One region of the Marmoricola sp. OAE513 genome, then DNA from elsewhere that is predicted to be linked to it. Evidence: riboswitches for the same ligand, from Rfam matches in the RefSeq annotation. Region 1 holds a riboswitch; the other holds the start of a gene.
What was found. Region 1 has a riboswitch for cyclic di-AMP ahead of ABIE44_RS17570 (C40 family peptidase). Riboswitches for the same ligand answer to the same signal wherever they lie in the genome.

Region 1 (9,511 bases):
GCGCACTGGGACTGATCCGTCAGCTGCGCGACCTCTCCGGCCAGCTCACCTCGGGCCTGGACCCGGTCGACCTCGCCGACCAGGCGATGGCGGTGGTCGCCGAGGAGGTCGTCGTCCGGCAGGCGGTCGTGGTGGTGCGCCACGGGGACGCCTTCACCCCGCTGCGGTACTCCACGGGAGCGGTCACCTTCCCGCTGGAGTCCTCCGACGTGCTGCTGCGCGAGTGCTGGCGGACCCAGCGCCCGACGTACGGCGGCACCCGGATCGCACTGCCGATGAGCAGCGGCGCCGAGAAGGTCGCGGTCGTCCTGATCGAGTGCCCGGCTCCCCCGGACCCCGCGGCGCTCGACCGGATCATCCGCCGGCTGCACAGCTCGGCCGTCCAGCTCAGCGCTGCCCTGCTGTTCACCAGCGTCCACGAGGCCGCGACCGCCGAGGAGCGTCGCCGGCTGGCCCGCGAGGTGCACGACGGCGTCGCGCAGGACGTGGCCTCCCTCGGCTACCTGGTCGACAACCTGGCCGCCTCGACGACCGACCCGGACCAGGCCGCGGGTGTCGCCCTGCTCCGCAAGGAGGTGACCCGGGTCGTCGGCGAGCTGCGCAACTCGGTGTTCGACCTGCGCAACGAGACAGCGCCGGGGCAGGGCCTCGGGGAGAGCATCGCGCTGTTCGCCCGGCACGTCGGGTCGCACTCACCGATGACGGTGCACGTGACCCTCGACGAGTCCTCGGTACGTCTGCGGCCTCTCGTCGAAGCCGAGCTGCTGCGCATCGCCCAGGAGGCGATCAACAACGCCCGACGGCACTCGGGCGGGAGCAACCTGTGGGTGCGGTGCCGGGTGCACCCGCCGTACGCCGAGATCGACGTCACCGACGACGGCACCGGACTGCAGTCGGCCCGAGCCGATTCCCACGGGATGCGCATCATGGAGGAGCGCGCCGAACGCGTCGGTGCCAGCCTCAGCGTCGAGTCCCCTGTGGGCGACGGACGAGGAACGCGGGTCTCCCTCCGGCTCGCCTAGGGCTGGACCGACTCCGCAGCAGTTACCCTGCACAGACCGAGAGGGGCGCACTTGACCACGTCAGTACTGCTGGTGGACGACCACGAGCTGATCCGCCACGGGCTCGCGATGGCGTTCGCCCGCGAGGCCGGGTTCGCCGTGGTCGGCGAGGCGTCCTCGATCGCCGAGGCCCAGTCCACCGTCAGCGCACTCGCGCCGGACGTCGTCGTGGTCGACCTGCGGCTCCCCGACGGCTCCGGGCTCGACCTGGTGCGCTCCCTGCGCAAGGAGCGCAACGAGCTCGGCATCGTCGTGCTCACCATGTACGCCGGGGACGAGCAGATCTTCGCCGCGATGGACGCCGGCGCCTCGGCTTTCGTCGGCAAGGACTCCCCCAGCGGAGAAGTGATCGCCGCCGCCCGGCACGCCGCCGTGTCCCCCCGCAGCTTCACCTGCGCGGGGCTCCCCGAGGCGATGATGCGACGGATGTCGTCCTCGACGCCGCGGCTCTCGGACCGCGAGCGTCAGGTCCTCGACCTGCTCGCGGACGGCCTGGGCGTGGCGACCATCGCGGCCAACCTGTACATCAGCGAGTCGACGGCGAAGACCCACATCGCCAAGGTCTACGAGAAGCTGGGCGCCGGGAACCGCGCCCAGGCCCTCGTCTCCGCGATGCGGATGGGCCTGATCGACGCCACCCCGCCGCCCCAGTAGTCACCTCTCCGACCTGCGGCATACCAGGGTCCCGACCTCGACGAGGGACCTTTCAGGACCATCGTCCTTTCGTGGCCCGACGCATGACCCGTTATGACTATATGGTTCAAACCGGACATATCATCCCCAAAGCATCGTTTCCTGCCATAGTTGGACACATCGAAGGGGCGCCCGTGGCGGTAGCCCTGGACCACAAGGGGAGGGAAACCCAATGCTCGAGTTCTTCCGCACCATGATGCCCAGCAGGCGCAACGAGGACGGCGCGTCCGCCGTCGAGTACGGCCTGCTGATCGCGGGCATCGCCGCGCTCATCGTCGCCATCGTCTTCGTCCTCGGCGGTGTCATCCGTGACGCCTTCGACGACACCTGCAAGACCGTGTCCAACCAGGGCAACGCGTCCGGCACCGCGACCTGCAGCTGATCACTCCAAACACACACCACATCTCGAAAGGAACCACCATGCTTGAGTACTTCCGCAACCTGATGCCCAGCAAGCGCAACGAGGACGGCGCGTCCGCCGTCGAGTACGGCCTGCTGATCGCCGGCATCGCCGCGCTCATCGTCGCCATCGTCTTCGTCCTCGGCGGTGTCATCCGTGACGCCTTCGACGACACCTGCTCGACCGTGAAGCAGGGTGGCAGCTCCACCGCAGCCACCTGTAGCTGACCGGACCGCTGGGCTGCACCGCCCAGCAGCACGACTGGGGGATCGGGCCGCAACACCGCGAGGTGTTGCGGCCCGAGTGCTGTTTTCGCCCCTACTCCCCCACGCGCTCGAAGAGCCGCGCCAGGCCGACGCGCTGCAGCACCGTCGGGTGCGAGCCGAACCAGAACTGGCTGACCCGCGGTGGCGTCGGGTCTGCGAGCGACTTCAACGTCAGCTGCCGCTGCATCTGCACGAACGTGTCGGGATCGCCGGTCGCCTCGAGCGAGGTCAGGTCGGCGCGCGCCTCGACCGCGCGGCTGATCGTGTTCTGCACCGGGCTCGCGACGAACGCGCCGACAGCGGCGAGCGCGAGCACCAGCGGGATCACCCGAGGATCGCCCGGCCCGTCGGCACCCGCTCGGTCCAGCAGCCGCCGACGCGACAGCAGCCAGCCGAGCAGTCCGATCCCCGACGCCGACCCGACGGCACCGAGGACCGTGCCGACCAGGACGTCGTCGTGCTTGGCGTGACCGAGCTCGTGGGCGACGATCACCTCGGTCTCGGCCCGCGGCAGGTCGGTGAGCACGTTGTCGTAGAGCACCACCCGCCGGGTGCTGCCGAAGCCCGAGACGTACGCGTTCAGGGTCGTCGTACGGCGTGACGCGTCCGCGACCAGGACGTCGTCGATCGGCACCTTCTCCTTCTCCGCCAGGGCGAAGATCTCGGTGCGCAGCCGGCCGTCGGGCAACGAGGTGAAGTCGTTGAAGAGCGGCTCGACGACGACCGGGTAGACGAAGGAACCGATCATCGCCAGGCAGGCGCCGGCCGCGGCCGCCCAGGCGGGCCAGGTGCGAGGCGCCCTGCGCGCGATCGCCAGGACGACCAGCACCCCGATCGCGGTGAACGCCCACGCCACGCCCGTGCCGATCAGCCCGTCGAGCAGCCAGCTCCCCCAACCCTGCGAGCTCAGACCCTCGCTGCGCGCCACCTGCTGTCCCCGCGCCGAGAGCGGGAGCTGGGCCACCCAGACGATGACGGTGAGGACACCGGTGGCGAGCAGCACCTGGGTCCACCAGGGACCGGGCATCCGCTGCACGATCCTGCTCCCCCGCTTACTCAGCCCGAGCCACAGCGAGACGCCGAGCCCGATCGCCAGGTTGGCCCAGCTGGGCAGCCGGAACATCCACCCGACGTGCTCGTTGTGCTCGATCTGCGCCTTCGTGAAGACCGAGTCGTCCGCGACCGCGTGTACGTGCTCACCCGGGAACCAGTGCCACGGCACGAGCACGACGGCCAGGACCACGAAGACCGCCCCGGCGAGGGCGGCGACGACCAGGCCCGTGCGGGCACCGGTCGGCGAGTCCTGCTCCATGACGGTCAGCCTGCCACGCGACCTGAAGAGGGCCTGCAGGACCCGGTCCGACCGATCAGCGTGCGAGCGTGCGCAGGTCGGCCCGCCACCGCTGCACGAACGCGGCCTCGGTCGTCCCGAGGACCGAGCCGAAGGCCTCCGGGGTCTTCGTGCCGTCGTTCACGGCGTCGTAGAACGCGATCAGCTTCGCCTCGCCGTACGCTCGCGCCAGGAACCGGTTCGCGAGCCACGCCTCCTCGTACGTCGCCCCGAGCCCACCGGCTGTCGGGCTCAGGTCGTCGTCGGTCGGGAGGGTGTCGGGGAGGCCGTCGGTGCGGATCCGCTTCAGGATCTGCGCGGCGGCGGTCCGCACGCCGATCCCCGAGTGCGCCAGCGCCACGTAGTCGGCGAATCCCTCGAGCAGCCAGGTCGGCATGTCCGCGAACGTGGCTCCGGTGGCGACGTGCGTCGACTCGTGGCTCATCACCACCTGGGCACCTCGACGTCCGATCGTGTCGAACACCGCCGGGTTCAGGAACACGTGCACCGGCGAGCCCGCGTCGAGCGAGCCGTCGACGCTGGCGGTGACGGCGGCGATGTTCGCGTACTGCGCCCGGGGTGCGCCGAGCGCGCGGTCGAACTCCTGCTCGTCAGCAGCCTGCTCGACCACCAGCCGTCCGCGCCAGCGCGGCAGCACCTTGTCGACGTCCGCGACCGCGCGCTGCGCGAGCGCGGAGGCGCGCTCGCCGGAACCGTCGCGGGTCAGCACCAACGTGCGGCCGACCGCGACCGCCTTGACCGGACCGGCGAGCCACAGCGGCGTTCGCCCGTCCGCCGAACCGATCTCCGCGATCTTCACGCCCTCCCCGTCGGGGGCGAAGCTGAAGGTCGTCTCGACGTCCGTCGACCCGGTGTCCCAGCCGTCGAGCCGGTAGGAGACGGCGACGGTCGCCTGCCAGGTCTCCGGGCCGTCGGCGGTCCCGGCGACCGCGGTGGCCGGGATGTCGGCGACGTAGCGCACGGACAGGTCGACCAGGTCTAGTCGCTCGATGTTGGCCACGGCTGCGTCCAGCCGGTCGGCGAGCTCGGGGACCGCCAGCGCCTCGGCGGCGGGAGCGTCGCCGGCACGCAGCGCCGACTCGAGGTCGCCCAGGGTCTGCTGCGCAGCGGCTTCCCGTGCCTCGGAGCTGTCGGTCGCCGCGGTCGGCGGCGTGATGCTGGTGTCGTCGGAGCAGCCGACCAGGGTCAGCGAGCAGACCAGTCCGATGACGACTGCAGCGGCGAACCTGCGTGCCCGCCGGGGTCGATCAGCCAGGGCGGACGGCGCCGACGTACGGCATCGAGTGCAGCGGGCTGACCCGGACGCCGGCGCTCGGGTTGGCGGCGTGCACGATCAGTCCGTTGCCCAGGTACATGCCGACGTGGCTCACCGGGCTGTAGTAGAAGACCAGGTCGCCGGGCTGGAGGTCGCCCTCGGAGACTCGCAGACCGGAGCCGGTCTGGGCCCGCGAGGAGTGCGGCAGGCCGACGCCGGCCGAGCCCCAGGCGCGCATCGTGAGGCCGGAGCAGTCGAACGAGCTCGGACCGGCTGCGCCGTAGACGTACCGCTTGCCGACCTGGGCGAGCGCGTACCGGAGGGCCACCGCGGCCTTGCCCGAACCGTCGAACGTCGGGATCGAGCCCGAGTAGTCACCACCGAGGAGCTTGGCGCGCGCCTGCGCCTCGAGGTCGTCGAGCAGGTCCTGGGCCTTCGCGGCCTTCTTGTCGATCTGCTTCTTCTCGGCACCCATCTGCTTCTGCAGCGCCTTGAGGCGGGTCGCCTCGGCCTGGACGGCCTTCTTGCGCAGCTTCAGCCGGTCGAGCTGGGTGCTGTAGTCCTCGATCACCTGGCCGCGCTGGCTGTTGTACGCCGAGACCGCGTTCAGGTTGTCGAGGAAAGCGTCGGGGTTGTTCGACAGCACCAGCTGCGAGGTCGTCGAGAGGGCGTTGCCCTGGAACTGCTCGACCACCAGCGCGGCGACCTGCTCGCGCATGGAGTCGACCTTGACCTGCTGGCGGCGGAGGTCGGAGTTGAGCGCGGTCAGCTTGGTCTGGGTGCGGGCGACCTTGACCTTCGCGTCGTTGTACCGCTCGGAGGCGGCCTCGGCCTGGCGGTCGAGCTTCTCGACCTGCTTCTTGACCGTCTTGAGGTCCGGTTTGGCGCTCGCGGACTCAGAACCCGTGACGCCGACGGCGACCACGAGGAGTGCAGCGAGCAGGGCGATCAGGGTCGCCACGACAGTGGCGGTGCGTTTCCGGCCGTGAAGCACGAGCGGACGGTCTCCTCTTTGTCGAACGCTTACCAGGTGAGCTGACGGATTCGGGCGCAAAGATCGCCCTACCAGCGCGCGGACAACAGGTCACCCCACGGTCGTTGCACCGGATTCACCCCATGAAGATGTGGTTCCCCGGCTCCGGTTCACGCTCTCCGAGAAGCGCGACGACGGATTCAGCGCGGCCCCTGAACCACCTGGTCAGTGGCTCGTGCAGGGACCTGAGCCATAGACGATAAACGAACGGTAACGACGTGCCAAACCTGGGCCCCATGTCGCCGTGTGTTTCGGAACACGTCCGCCACTCCTGCCCCAGGGGTCACTTCCGGCGCAGAGGAAACGGCCAGCCCCTACGCCGACTCGATGTGCCGACCGTCCACCGGCGTGACCATCCGCAAGGGTGGGATCAGCCCGGAGTCGGCGAGCACCGACAGCGCCTGCTGCTCGTCGGCGTCGAAGCTGAGCTCGGGGGGCGGCCCCAGCAGGACCGTCACGACGCAGTCGTGGCACGACAGGCCACGGACCAGGCAGGTGTCGCAGTCGACGTGCACGCTCATCGGTTCTCTCCTTCTCGTTCCGCGTTCTGCGGTCGAGAAGAAGACTCGCACCGACCTCCGACACATCCGGAGGAGGCGGGTCTCAGGCCCCGGGCGTTCCCGTCGGGTCAGCGTCGTTGCGGTCGACCAGCTCGATCGCGTCGTCACGGCCGCACCAGCGGCAGGTCACCGACTCCACCGACTCCTCGCGCAGCTCGGTCTGCTCGACGTCGTGGTCCCCGGCGAGGTCGAAGTGCCAGAACTCCGTCGTACGGCGGGTGCGGGTGAGGTCGAAACGGGTGAGGTTGCCGCAACCGCCGCAACGCCAGCGCTGGGTGGGTCCGGGAAGGGCGATGCTCACGGGTGACTCCTCGTTGGTGTGGTGGAACCGGGCGAGTCTAGTGCGCGCGTCGGACCCGTTTGTGTCGGCGGTCTTTCCTACGGTCGTCCCATGACCGCAGCGCACCTCGACCCCGCGTCGTCGCGGTGGGCTGCACAGATGAGCTTCGACGAGCTCGGGCGTCCCCTGCGCGACCTGACCTTCTGCGTCGTCGACCTCGAGACCACCGGCGCAGCCGTCTCCCAGGGCGCGATGATCACCGAGATCGGCGCGGTGAAGGTGCGCGGTGGCGAGATCCTCGGTGAGTTCCAGACCCTGGTGAACCCGCACTCCGCGATCCCTCCGTTCATCGCCGTGCTCACCGGGATCACCAACTCGATGGTGGCCTCGGCTCCCCCGATCGACTCGGCGCTGCCGGCCTTCCTGGAGTTCGCCCGCGGCTGCGTCCTCGTCGCGCACAACGCCCCGTTCGACGTCGGCTTCCTCAAGCACAACGCCGAGACGCTGGGGTACGCGTGGCCGAAGTTCGAGGTGCTCGACACCGCCCGGCTGGCGCGCCGGGTGGTCACCCGCGACGACGCCCCGAACTGCAAGCTCAGCTCGCTGGCCGTCGCGTTCGGTGCCACCACGACGCCCAACCACCGGGCCCTCTCGGACGCCCGGGCGACCGTGGACGTGCTGCACGGGCTCTTCGAACGGCTCGGCAGTCTCGGTGTCTACACGATCGAGGAGCTGCAGACCTTCACCTCGCGGGTGACCTCGGCGCAGCGGCGCAAGCGGCACCTGGCCGAGGACCTTCCGCACGCACCCGGGGTCTACCTCTTCCGCGACGACCGCGACCGGGTGCTGTACGTCGGCACGTCCCGCGACCTGCGCACCCGGGTGCGCTCGTACTTCACGGCCTCGGAGACCCGCTCGCGGATGGGCGAGATGGTCGGCATCGCGACCCGCGTCGAGGGCATCGAGTGCGCGACGCCGCTGGAGGCCGAGGTCCGCGAGCTACGGCTGATCGCGCAGCACAAGCCGCGCTACAACCGCAAGAGCCGGTTCCCCGAGAAAGTGCACTGGCTCAAGCTGACCAACGAGGTGTGGCCCCGGCTGTCCCTGGTGCGCCAGGTGCTCGACGACGACGCCGACTACTTCGGTCCGTTCAGCTCGCGCAAGCGCGCCGAGAAGTCGCTCGCCGCCCTGCACGAGACCTTCCCCGTCCGGCAGTGCAGCGGCCGGCTGCCCGCTACCCCGTCGAGATCGGCCTGCGTGCTCGCCGAGATGGGTCGGTGCCTGGCCCCGTGCGACGGCAGCACCGACCTGGACACCTACGCCGAGATGGTCGCCGAGCTCCGCGACAACCTGTTGCACCGCGCCGACGAGGTGGTCGAGGCGATCTCGCACCGGATGGACGCCCTCAGCGCGGGCGAACGGTTCGAGGACGCCGGCGTCCACCGCGACCGGCTCTCGGCGTTCCTGCGCGCCGCGTCCCGCACCCAGCGTCTGCGCGCCCTGACGCGCTGTGCCGAGGTGGTAGCGGCCCGTCGCGAGGACAGCGGCCTCTGGGCCGTGCACGTCATCCGCCACGGTCGGCTGGCCGGCGCCGGGGTGATCCCGGTCGACGCCCATGCCGGGGAGTATGTGGAGCAGCTGCGCCTCTCCTCCGAGACGGTGGGCCGGGGCCTCGGTCCCACGCCGGCGGCCACCGCCGAGGAGACGGAGAAGGCGCTGCGCTGGTTGGAGAGTCCCGGTGTCCGGCTGGTGCGGGTCGACGGCGAGTGGTCGTGCCCGGTCCGCGGCGCCGGCAAGCACCTCGCGCTGCACGACGCCGTCGAGGAGTCCCGTCAGGGGCTCGCCCCGTTCGACGAGCGCAGGTCGATGCCGACCTTCCACCAGCCGGCGCGGTGAGGAGTAGGTTGCAGCCATGATCACCGCCATCGTCTTCGTGAAGGCAGACGTCAACCGCATCCCCGAGGTCGCCGAGGAGATCGCTGCCCTCGACGGTGTCACCGAGGTGTACTCGGTGACCGGCACGATCGACCTGATCGCGATGGTCCGCGTCCGTGACCACGACGCCGTCGCCACGACGATCGCCGACAAGCTCAACAAGGTCGCCGGCGTGCTCGAGACCGAGACCCACATCGCCTTCCGCGCGTACAGCCAGCACGACCTGGAGTCGGCGTTCTCCCTCGGCCTCGACTGACCGGAGCCGGGCCGCATAGCCCGAATTGACTAGTCGCCCGCGCCTTTCGGCCTGAATAGGGCGTTTCAGACCGAATGTTTCGCTATGTCCCTTTTATCCACCTCCGTTCTGATGGACGATCAGGTCAGTGCCTGGGGTGTCAAAGGGGAGGTCAACTCATGGCGATGGACGATGTCTGGGTCATCGTGCCGATGTTCAACGAAGCCACCACGGTGGCCGAGGTCATCGGCACGCTGCACACGGAGTTCAGCAACGTCCTCTGCGTCGATGACGGCAGCCACGACGGTTCGGACCTGATCGCGCGTGCGGCCGGCGCCACCGTCCTGCGGCACGCGGTCAACCAGGGTCAGGGCGCCGCACTGCAGACCGGATTCGACCACGTCCTGCGCGCCACCGACGGTGCCTACGTCGTCACCTTCGA
Region 2 (9,511 bases), 2.5 Mb from region 1:
ACCCGTCGCAGCACAACACCTTCACCGGACGACTCACGACGGACATGCTCGACGCGGTGTTCACCCGCGCCCGGGAACTGGCTGACTCCTAGTCGCCGGGCGGGTCCACCGGCCGTGGTGTCACGATCTCCGTACCGTGACGATCCCGAAGGAACTGGTAGCCGTGGGGCGATCGCCACAGATACGTCCCTGGCTCGAGCTCGGTGTAGTACCAGCCCGAGTGCGTCTTGAGCCGGTGGTGGAACCGGCACAGCGAGCCGAGGTTCCTCGTGTCGGTCTCACCGCCCTCGTCGTACGGGACCGTGTGGTCAGCATCGCAGCTGCGTGCCGGGCGGGTGCAGTGCGGGAAGATGCACGTGCCGTCACGGAGGGTGATGTGCTCCCGGATGGCATCGGTGCACTCGTAAGCCTCGGTGCTGATCGGCTTGTTGAGGTCGATCACCGGCTTCACGACCACGCGGGTCTCGGGGATCCGCGCCCAGGCGGCGATCTGCTCGCAGGTGAGCGGACGCGGTCCGGCGTTCTCGATGCGGCCGAGTCCGTCGGCGCCGAGGTGCACGTAGAGGACCAGGTCGCGCGTGGCCGGCCCCGCCTCGGGGCGGATCGTGAGCTGGCCGCGGGCGAGGTTGCCCAGCGCCTGCGCCCGGCGGATGTCGAGCGGAAGGTCGGATCCCAGGTCCTTGAGCGCTTCGGCCTCCGCGGCGATGACCTGGTCGAGCTCGAGGGCGTCGACCAGGTCGATCTCACCCCAGAAGCGCGACGTGCCGGCAAAGGACACCTGCTGGTGGTCGAAGGTGACGTGGCGCTGCTCCGCGGAGTCGTCGAGCCGCTTCTTGGCGAAGGCGGGCATGAACCGGGCGATCGCCTCGTCGACGAGGCGCTGGGTCTGAGCCAGGTTGGTCTTGTGGGCGAACGGTGCGACCTGCTGGTCGACGAAGGCTGCCGCTTCTTGCGAGAGCGACAACGTCTCCTCCGCGATCCGGCGACCACGCCACGACGGCAGCGAGCCACGCTGGATCCGGTCCCACACCTTCGGCAGTCGGTAGGCGAGCTCGAGCGCCTGTCCGATTAGGTTCCGCCCCGACGCGCTGGAGAGTCCGACGACGGCCGCGAACTCGGAGATGGCGTCGTAGCGGATGTAGGGCGCCCCCTCGCCCGCGATGAGCACCGGGGTGTCGCCGAAGGTGGCAGCGAAGTCGACGTCCTCGGTCTCGTGCACCCGGGCCCACGCGACGGCGGCTGCCAGGATCTGCGCCTCGGCCTCGTCGGCCTGCACCCGCGCCCGTCGTGCCGTCGCGAGGATCGCGCCGGTCTCGAGAGCAGTTGCCGTGGTCATGCATCGAACCTAGTGACCGGTACCGACAGTTTTGCCCTGAAAACAGGGGTTCTGCACGAGCAGGTGAGAACGTTTTCCAGGGCGTTCTGCTGGGTGGAAGACTCAGCACATGCCGCTCCTCGCCATCACCGTCCTCGGCCACGACCGTCCCGGGATCATCGCGGAGACCACGGGTGTCCTCGCCGGACTGGGCCTGAACATCGAGGACTCGACGATGACGCTGCTGCGCGGTCACTTCGCGATGACGCTGATCACCGACGGCTCCGCCTCGCCCGGAGAGGTCGAGGAGGGGCTCGGCGGGCTCACCGCGGACGGCTCCCTCTCGGTGTCCGTGCGCGCGGTCCCCGCGGAGACTCCCGTCAGCCGCGGCTCGTCGTACCTGCTCAGCGTGCACGGGGGCGACCGTCCGGGGATCGTCTCCAACGTGGTCGCCGAAGTCGCAGCGGTGGGCGGCAACATCACCGACCTGACCACGCGCCTGGCGGGCGAGCTCTACGTGCTCATCGCTGAGGTCGACCTGCCCGCGTCCGTCTCCGCCGATGAGCTGAGCGCCTCGCTGAGCGCGGCAGCCACGGCGCTCGGTGTCGACGTCTCCCTGCGCGCCCTGGACAGCGACGACCTCTGATGGAAGGCCGCGTCCTCCCGGTCGTCCGGGCCCCTGACCCCGTCCTGTCGCGCCCCGGCGCGGTGGTCGACCCGACCGATCCCGAGATCGTGCAGCTCGCGGCGGACCTGATCGCCACCATGCGGGTCTCGCCCGGGTGCGTCGGCCTGGCCGCGCCTCAGGTCGGGGTGAGTGCGAAGGTGTTCTGCGTGGACGTCTCCGAGCACCCCAAGACCCGCGGCCACCACGGCACGTTCGTGCTCTGCAACGCGGAGATCGTCAGCGCGACCCGCAACGAGAAGGCGCGCGAGGGCTGCATGAGCGTGCCCGACCTGACCGGTGACGTGAAGCGCGCCTCCCGGCTCGTCGTCCGGGGGCAGGAGCCGGGCACCGGCGCCGAGGTCATCATCGAGGCCGAGGCCTTCGAGGCCCGGGCGCTGCAGCACGAGATCGACCACTGCGAGGGGCTGCTGTTCCTCGACCGGGTGGCGGGCGCGCACGCGCTGCACCCGCGCAAGACCTACTTATGATCGGTTCCTCCTGGCCCCGGTATCCCAACCGGCAGAGGAAGCGGTCTTAAAAACCGTTCAGTGTGGGTTCGACCCCCACCCGGGGCACCGTGCTCGACCGCGTGTGTGATCTTCCTCAACCACGTGCGCTGACTCACATTTCCCGCGTAACTGGTCAGGAACCGGTCCTCGATGCCGATTCACTGGATGCGCCCCCAAGTTCTTGGGGTGCTGTCCGTTGCTCACGCTGAGGCCCGTCATGAGCCGGACAACACGACGCGAAAGCGAGTGGGGATGACGGGCGCGGAGGAACCAGCACGACGTCTCACGCAGTGTCCACACGAGCTGTCCGGTGGGACTTGGGGTGAAGCCACACGAGTGGCCGGGCAACGGTAGCCCGAATCCGACAGGTCAACCCTCGTAAGCGTGACCGCACAGGTTTCACATGTCCACGACGACTGGTCGTACTCATCTGCGCGCGCTCGGACTCCTCTGCGCGCCTTTCGTTGCCCTTGCTGTCCTGGTCGCTCCGGCGCCGGCGCAGGCTGACCTCGCCTCGGTGTCGGGCACCCCGACCACCCAGGCTCCCGCTGCCCCGGCGGCTGCTCCGGCTCCCACCGCGGCACAGATCAGGGCCCAGAAGAAGGCTCAGAGGCTGAAGCGCGCCAAGGCGTTCGGTCGCAAGGCCGTCCGCGTGGCCGCGACCCGCAAGGGGTCGAGCTACTCCTACGGTGCCGCCGGCCCGCGTCGCTTCGACTGCTCGGGTCTGACGATGTGGACCTTCAAGCGGCTCGGCAAGAAGCTTCCGCACTCCTCGGCTGCCCAGTACGGCCGGGTGAAGCACCTGCGCGCCAAGGACCGCCGCGCCGGGGACCTGGTGTTCTTCCACGACGGTGGCGGGATCTACCACGTCGCGATCTACGCCGGGAAGAACCAGATCTGGCACGCGCCGTACTCGGGCACCCGGGTCCGCAAGGAGCGCATCTGGACCCGCTCGGTCTACTACGGCCGGGTGCGCTGAGCGCGCGCTGCCAGCCAGGCGTCGAAGGCCTCTGAGGAGGTCTTGCTCGGCACGTACCCGAAGGTGGTGCGCAGCCGGTCGTTGGCGAGCACGGGTCGGAACTGCAGGAACCTCGTCTGTTCCGGCCCGTACGCCGACAGCCCCAGCGGCTTCAGCACGCCGAGCACACCCTGCAGGGCGATCGTCGGCACCGACACGGCCCGCTTGCCGAGCCGTTGCGCGATGTCGTCCATCGTGAGGGTGCCGTCGCCGGCGACGTTGGTGACCCCGACGACCGCGTCCGCCGGACCGGTCGCGCCGCGCTCGATGATGGCGGCGACGTCGGTGTCCCAGATGAAGACGAACGGAGAATCGGCGCCGCCGACCTTGAGCAGGAACGGCCAGTCGAACAGTGCCGTGATCTGGTTGTCGACGGACTCGCCGAGGATCGTGCCGATCCGCAGCACGACCTGCTCGAGCGCCGGGGTGCTCGTTCGCAGCTCGGCAAGCATCTCCTCCACCAACCGCTTGTGGTGGGAGTAGGCGAACTCCTCGTTGCCGCGCACCTGGTCGATCTCGGTCAACCAGGCGGGGTTGTCCGCGTGGTACCCGTACGCCGCTCCGCTGGAGGACACGACGATCCGGCGTACGCCGTGCGCCAAGCACGCGTCCAGGACGTTGCGGGTGCCGTCGACGTCGACGGCGTACTCGAGCTCGCGGTTCGACTTCTTGCCGGGTGTGACGATCGAGGCCAGGTGCACGACGACCTCGGGCTGCACGGCCCCGATCACCGCGCCGACGAGGTCGGCGTCGGTGACGTCGAAGCGCGCGAAGGTCACACCGTCGGGGAGGGTCTCCGGCTCTCGCAGGTCCGCAACCACGGCGTCGTGGCCGGCGGCGCTGAGGCGTCGTACGACGGCACTGCCGAGGAAGCCGCTGCCGCCGGTGACCAGGATCTTCATGCGGTGACTGCTTTCTTCTCAGACGAGCGGGAGGACCACCACTGGGCGAGGGCCAGTCCGGCGACGATGTCCCAGATTCCCCACCAGGCGGCGACGAGCGCCATCCCGCCGAGGCCGTCGAAGTAGGAGAACACCAGCAGCAGGCCGAGGCCCGCGTTGCGGATGCCGACCTCGAAGGTCATCGCCTTCACGCTGCGGTCGGGCAGCCGGGTGGCCCTGCCGATGCACCAACCCAGCGCGAGCGCGAGCGCGTCGTGCAGGAAGACCGCCAGCAGGACGATGCTGATGTAGTCGAGGAACAGGTCCCAGTTCTTGGTGACGCCGAGGACGATGACGACGCCCAGGGCGAGGAACGAGACCGGCCCGACGACCTTGTGGGCGCGCTCCGCGACGGCCGGCCAGAGCCGGGCGATCGAGATGCCGAGGACGAACGGCACCCCGATGACCAGGCCGACCTCGACGAGCATGTCGACGGCCGACAGGTCGATGTCCTCGAGCAGCTTCTCGCCGGTCGGGTGCAGCCCGCCCCAGAACGCCATGTTCAGCGGCATCAGGAAGATCGCCAGCAGGTTGCTCACCGCGGTCATCGAGACCGACAGCGCGACGTCACCGCCGGCGCGGTGGGTGAGCACGTTCGAGACGTTGCCCGGCGGACAGCAGGCAACCAGGATCATTCCGAGCGCGACCGAACCGCGGACGTCGAGCAGCAGTGTGAGCAGGAACGTCAGCGCCGGCAGCGCGATGAACTGGGCGAGCACGCCGATCGTGATCACCCACGGGCGGCGCAGCGCGGCGGTGAAGTCGGAGACCTTGGTGTCGAGCGCGATGCCGAACAGGATCGTGCCGATGACGATCTTGAGGACCGTCAGCGAGCTCTCGTTGAACGCGATCCGGATGTCGTCGACGTCGGTCGCGAGGCTGAGTACCTGGGCGATCACGGCCCGAACTCCTCGGCCTCACGGCGTACCGCGTTCCGGTAGGCGTCCTTGTTGACGTAGTACGCCATCCGCTCGAGGCCCAGGTACTTGTAGCCGCCGGACAGGTCCGGGTGCGCGTCGTCGATGCGCTTCTCGAACGCCGTGACGTCCGAACCCGCCGTCTGTGCGGCCAGATAGCCCGCGACCAGGTCGGCCTGCTCGTAGCGGCCCTGCCAGCCGATCCCCGAGGCCTCGATCATGCCGAGCACGAAGAGACCGCGTGCGTCGGCGCCACGAGCAAAGACGTTGAGGTAGAGGTCCGGAGCACTGCCCGAGCCCGGGCCGCTCCAACCGAGCAGGCCCGCGTCCACGAACGGGTAGTGCAGCGCGTAGCCGGTCGCCAGCACGACCAGGTCGTACGCCGTCCGGGAGCCGTCGGCGAAGACGACCTCGTCCCCGTCGAACCGGTCGATGTCCGGACGCACCCGCAGGTCGCCGTGGCCGAGGTGGTGCAGGATCAGCGAGTTCACGATCGGGTGCGACTCGTAGATCGCGTGGTCCGGCTCGGGGAAGCCGAACTTCACCGGGTCACCGGTGAACAGCTTGAGCACGCGGGAGTCGATGAACTGCTTGATCCTCGGGGGCAGCGGCTTGCCCTGGTTGAGGGTGTCGGCAGGTTTGCCGAGGACGTACTTCGGCACGAAGTGGTACCCGCGACGGACCGACATGTCGATCGCGGCGGCGTGGTGCACCGCGTCGACCGCGATGTCGCAGCCGGAGTTGCCCGCGCCGATGATGAGCACGCGCTTGCCGGCGAACTGCTCGCCGCGCTTGTAGGAGCTGGTGTGCAGGATCTCGCCGGTGAAGGTGTCCTGACCGGCGAAGGTCGGCACGTTGGGCTCCGAGAGCGTGCCGTTGGCGAGCAGCACCCCGGCGTGCCGGTGGGTGTGCTCCCCGGAAGCGTCGCGGACGGTGACCGCCCAGGCGTCGCCGTCGCGGCGTACGGCGGTGACCTCGGTGTCGAAGTGGAAGCCCGACCGCAGGTCGAACTCGTCGGCGAAGGCGTTGAAGTACGCGGCCAGCTCGCGGTGCGAGGGGTAGTCGGCCACGCCCTCGGCCATCGGGAACTCGGTGAACTGCGTCGTCGTGCGCGAGGAGATCAGGTGTGCGGACTCGTAGACCGTGGACCGCGGGGAGTCGATGTCCCAGAGGCCACCGACACCGCTGCCGAGCTCGTAGCCGACCCAGGGGAGGCCACGGCGCTGGAGGTTGCGGGCGGCAGCGAGCCCGGACGGTCCGGCGCCGATCACGGCGAAAGTCGAGTCGGTCACCCGAGAATCAAACCAGAAGACCCCGCCACGGAGAGATCGATGTCGGTGGCCGCCTCCACCCGGTCGGTCGGGCCCGCCACGAAGACGTACTCGACGTTGCGCAGCCGTTTGACCTCGCCGACGCGCTGGCCGAGGTTGTTGTGGATGCCGATCTGCGCGCCGACGTACCGCTTGGAGTCGAAGGCGAGCATCCGCACGTCCTCGTGTCCGGCGTCGCGCAGCGCCCGGGTCATCTCCTCCGCGGTGATCCACGACTCGTCGTTGTACGACACGACCAGGACGTCGGCGCGTGCCCGGCGGACGAGGTCGGCGAAGGCCGGAGCCATCTCGCGCTTGAGGTTGAAGACGCTCTTGGTCTCCTCGTCGCGGGCGTCGACGCGCTTGCGCGCGATGCCGTACGACTCGGGCTCGTCCCAGCGGACCAGGGTCTCCCAGACGTGGTAGTTCGTGAAGTACCGGTGCTGGTTGTAGGGCGGGTCCAGGTACATCAGGTCGACCCGGGGGAGGAGGTCGATGGTCCGGGTCGCATCCCCGCGCAGGGTGTGGCCGGTCCCGGGGATCAGCTCAGGTGCCCGCAGGTCGAGGTCGTGGTAGGCCCGCGGTGCCCACTGCTTGAGGTAGGCCATCTGGACGCCGGTGGTGGAGTCGACCCGGTCGGCGGCGAGCATCAGGCTGGTGAGCAGGACCGGGAAGAGCGGTGAGTCCCGGTACTCGCTCTCGAGGAGGTCGCGGATCGCGTCGACCCGAGCGCCGTTGTGCGGCTGGAAGAAGCGGGACTGGATGCAGAACGTCTCGGTGAAGTAGCCGGCGCGGCCCGGGAGCGCGGCCAGGCGGGCCAGCGCGTCGTCGAGCTCGGCGCGGTCGACCGCGTCAGCATCTGTGCTGATGTAGCAGTTGCCCAGCACCTCGCTGTACGTGGCCACGTCGTGGGCGGTGACCTCGAGACCGCGCTTCTTGAACTCCTGGGCCACGCGGGTCGTCCCGGTGAACAGGTCGACGGCGGTGGTGGCGCCGACCCGGGTCGCGATCTCCCCGAGCACCCCGACCAGAGCGCGCTTGGAGCCCAGGTACTTGATCACCCCCGCAGGCTACGTGGACTTCACTTCCAGATGCGGACGTAGTCGATCTGCGTGGTGAGCCGGTCGGGCACCTGGTCATCCACGTACTCGTTGCCGATCGCGCCCATCGCCTGGTTCAGCGCCAGGTAGAAGGGGTGGTCGAAGGGGGAGGTCTCGCCGTAGAAACCGGCGAGCGCCGAGGAGTACTCGTTGATCATGCAGACCTTGCCGTTGAGCAGGATCGTGAGCTTGCCCGGCTCCCAGACGAGTCCGTAGGTGTTGAACTGACCGACCTTGATGGGGCACCGCGTGTGGGTGACGTTCTTGTTGGTGCCGTCGGTCGACTCGCCCGGGGTGTAGTGGATGAACGGCTTCACGATGCCGGGGTCGTTGCTGTACATCTCCGCGAAGTCGATCTCCCCCGACAGCGGCCACGGGCCGTAGGTGTCCTTCTCCGGCCACAGCCAGAACGACTGCTGCGAGCCCGGAACCCGAAGGTCGGGGATCTTGGCCCGGACCTCGTAGCGCCCGTAGGTCTGGGCGAACGTCTGGTGGTGCATGACCTGGCCGTACGCGTACTTCGACGACTTGTCCTTGCCGCAGTCGCGCGACTCCGTGCGCTCGACCAGGGACAACTCGAGGTTGCCGCCGCGGACGCCGATGGTTTCCGGGCTGTCGAACGCGCACGCGTACTTGATCTTGTTACCGGTCGTGAAACCGCTGTTCTCGGTGCGCTGCGCGACCCAGTAGCGGCGGTCGAGGGCCTTGCCCTCGAAGTCGTCGGCGAACGTGCAGACCCACGGGCTGCCGTCCGCCTTTCTCGGAGCGCCGCTACCGCAGTTCGGGTTCACCGGAGGCGGCGGGGAGACGATGTCGATCGTGAACCGCTCGCTGGAGCGCTCCGGGTTGACCGACGTGGCCGGGGTGCTCGCCCAGTAGTCGTAGGAACCGAGGTACTCGCGACCGGGCACCTTCAGGGTCGCCATCAGGTGGTCGTCGAGGACCGTCTCACTGACCCGGACGAACCCGGTGTTGTAGGAACCCGCGGTGTTGAGGATGATCCGGTCGCCGGGGTGGGCGTCGCCGGTGACCTGGACCGTGACCGTGCCCGACTCCTCCAGGACCAGCTCGCCGGGAGCAGAGGTCACCAGGACGTTGGGCGTGGTGGGCTCGGCGGCGAGCACGAAGCCCGCGGAGCTGCTTCCGCCTAGCGCCGCTACGACGATCAGGGCGGTGCCGGCCGTGGCCAGGGCTGGGATCCGGAACATTCAGGCTCTCCTTGGCGTCCCCGGTGCGGGAGGACGTGAGGACACACAGGTGTTGCGTTCCGAGATGTGCGTCGTGCGGGTGGCCGGCCGGTCGTGGCCGTCGTGAAGCGATGCTAGGCGGGATCTCCCGTGTTGCGCCGGTCCGGCTCGTCGTCGCGCTCACTGGTCTGGTCAACCGCGGGAGCCGGCGTAACTCATTTCCAGATACGCACGTAGTCGATCTCGGTCGTCACGGTGTCCGGAACGACAGCAGGGTCGTACTCGTTGCCGAGGGCGCCCATGGCCTGGTTCATCGCCAGGTAGAAAGGCTTGTCGAACGGCGAGCTCCGGCCCTGGACCCCGGCCAGCGCGGACTTGTACTCGTTGACGAAGCAGACGACCCCGTTGACGAGCACGGTGATCTTCTGCGGCTGCCACTCCACCCCGTAGGTGTTGAACTCGCCCACGTCGATCGAGCAGTAGTCGTGGGTGCGGTTCTGGCTGGTGCCCTTGCGGCCCTCGCCGGGGAGGTAGTGGATGAACGGCT

Region 2: it holds a riboswitch for cyclic di-AMP, as region 1 does, so the genes downstream of both, ABIE44_RS05340 (C40 family peptidase) here and ABIE44_RS17570 (C40 family peptidase) in region 1, are expected to answer to the same signal.

The regions. Positions count from the first base shown of each region.
Region 1 is NZ_JBEPOC010000001.1:3,511,461-3,520,971, reverse strand. Features, by position in the region: gene ABIE44_RS17600 (sensor histidine kinase) at 1-1,022, shown strand, start outside; gene ABIE44_RS17595 (response regulator) at 1,074-1,715, shown strand; gene ABIE44_RS17590 (Flp family type IVb pilin) at 1,927-2,136, shown strand; gene ABIE44_RS17585 (Flp family type IVb pilin) at 2,175-2,381, shown strand; gene ABIE44_RS17580 (M48 family metallopeptidase) at 2,473-3,732, opposite strand; gene ABIE44_RS17575 (hypothetical protein) at 3,788-4,771, opposite strand; gene ABIE44_RS17570 (C40 family peptidase) at 5,019-5,987, opposite strand; cyclic di-AMP (ydaO/yuaA leader) riboswitch at 6,032-6,215, opposite strand; gene ABIE44_RS17565 (hypothetical protein) at 6,374-6,580, opposite strand; gene ABIE44_RS17560 (hypothetical protein) at 6,663-6,920, opposite strand; gene ABIE44_RS17555 (DEDD exonuclease domain-containing protein) at 7,011-8,795, shown strand; gene ABIE44_RS17550 (Lrp/AsnC family transcriptional regulator) at 8,812-9,090, shown strand; gene ABIE44_RS17545 (glycosyltransferase family 2 protein) at 9,249-9,511, shown strand, end outside.
Region 2 is NZ_JBEPOC010000001.1:1,036,796-1,046,306, reverse strand. Features, by position in the region: gene ABIE44_RS05365 (uracil-DNA glycosylase) at 1-92, shown strand, start outside; gene ABIE44_RS05360 (HNH endonuclease signature motif containing protein) at 89-1,336, opposite strand; gene ABIE44_RS05355 (glycine cleavage system transcriptional repressor) at 1,446-1,961, shown strand; gene def (peptide deformylase) at 1,961-2,470, shown strand; tRNA gene ABIE44_RS05345 (tRNA-Leu) at 2,484-2,557, shown strand; cyclic di-AMP (ydaO/yuaA leader) riboswitch at 2,717-2,891, shown strand; gene ABIE44_RS05340 (C40 family peptidase) at 2,895-3,470, shown strand; gene ABIE44_RS05335 (SDR family oxidoreductase) at 3,452-4,411, opposite strand; gene ABIE44_RS05330 (bile acid:sodium symporter family protein) at 4,408-5,349, opposite strand; gene ABIE44_RS05325 (flavin-containing monooxygenase) at 5,346-6,659, opposite strand; gene ABIE44_RS05320 (DNA adenine methylase) at 6,656-7,738, opposite strand; gene ABIE44_RS05315 (family 16 glycosylhydrolase) at 7,759-8,985, opposite strand; gene ABIE44_RS05310 (glycoside hydrolase family 16 protein) at 9,180-9,511, opposite strand, start outside.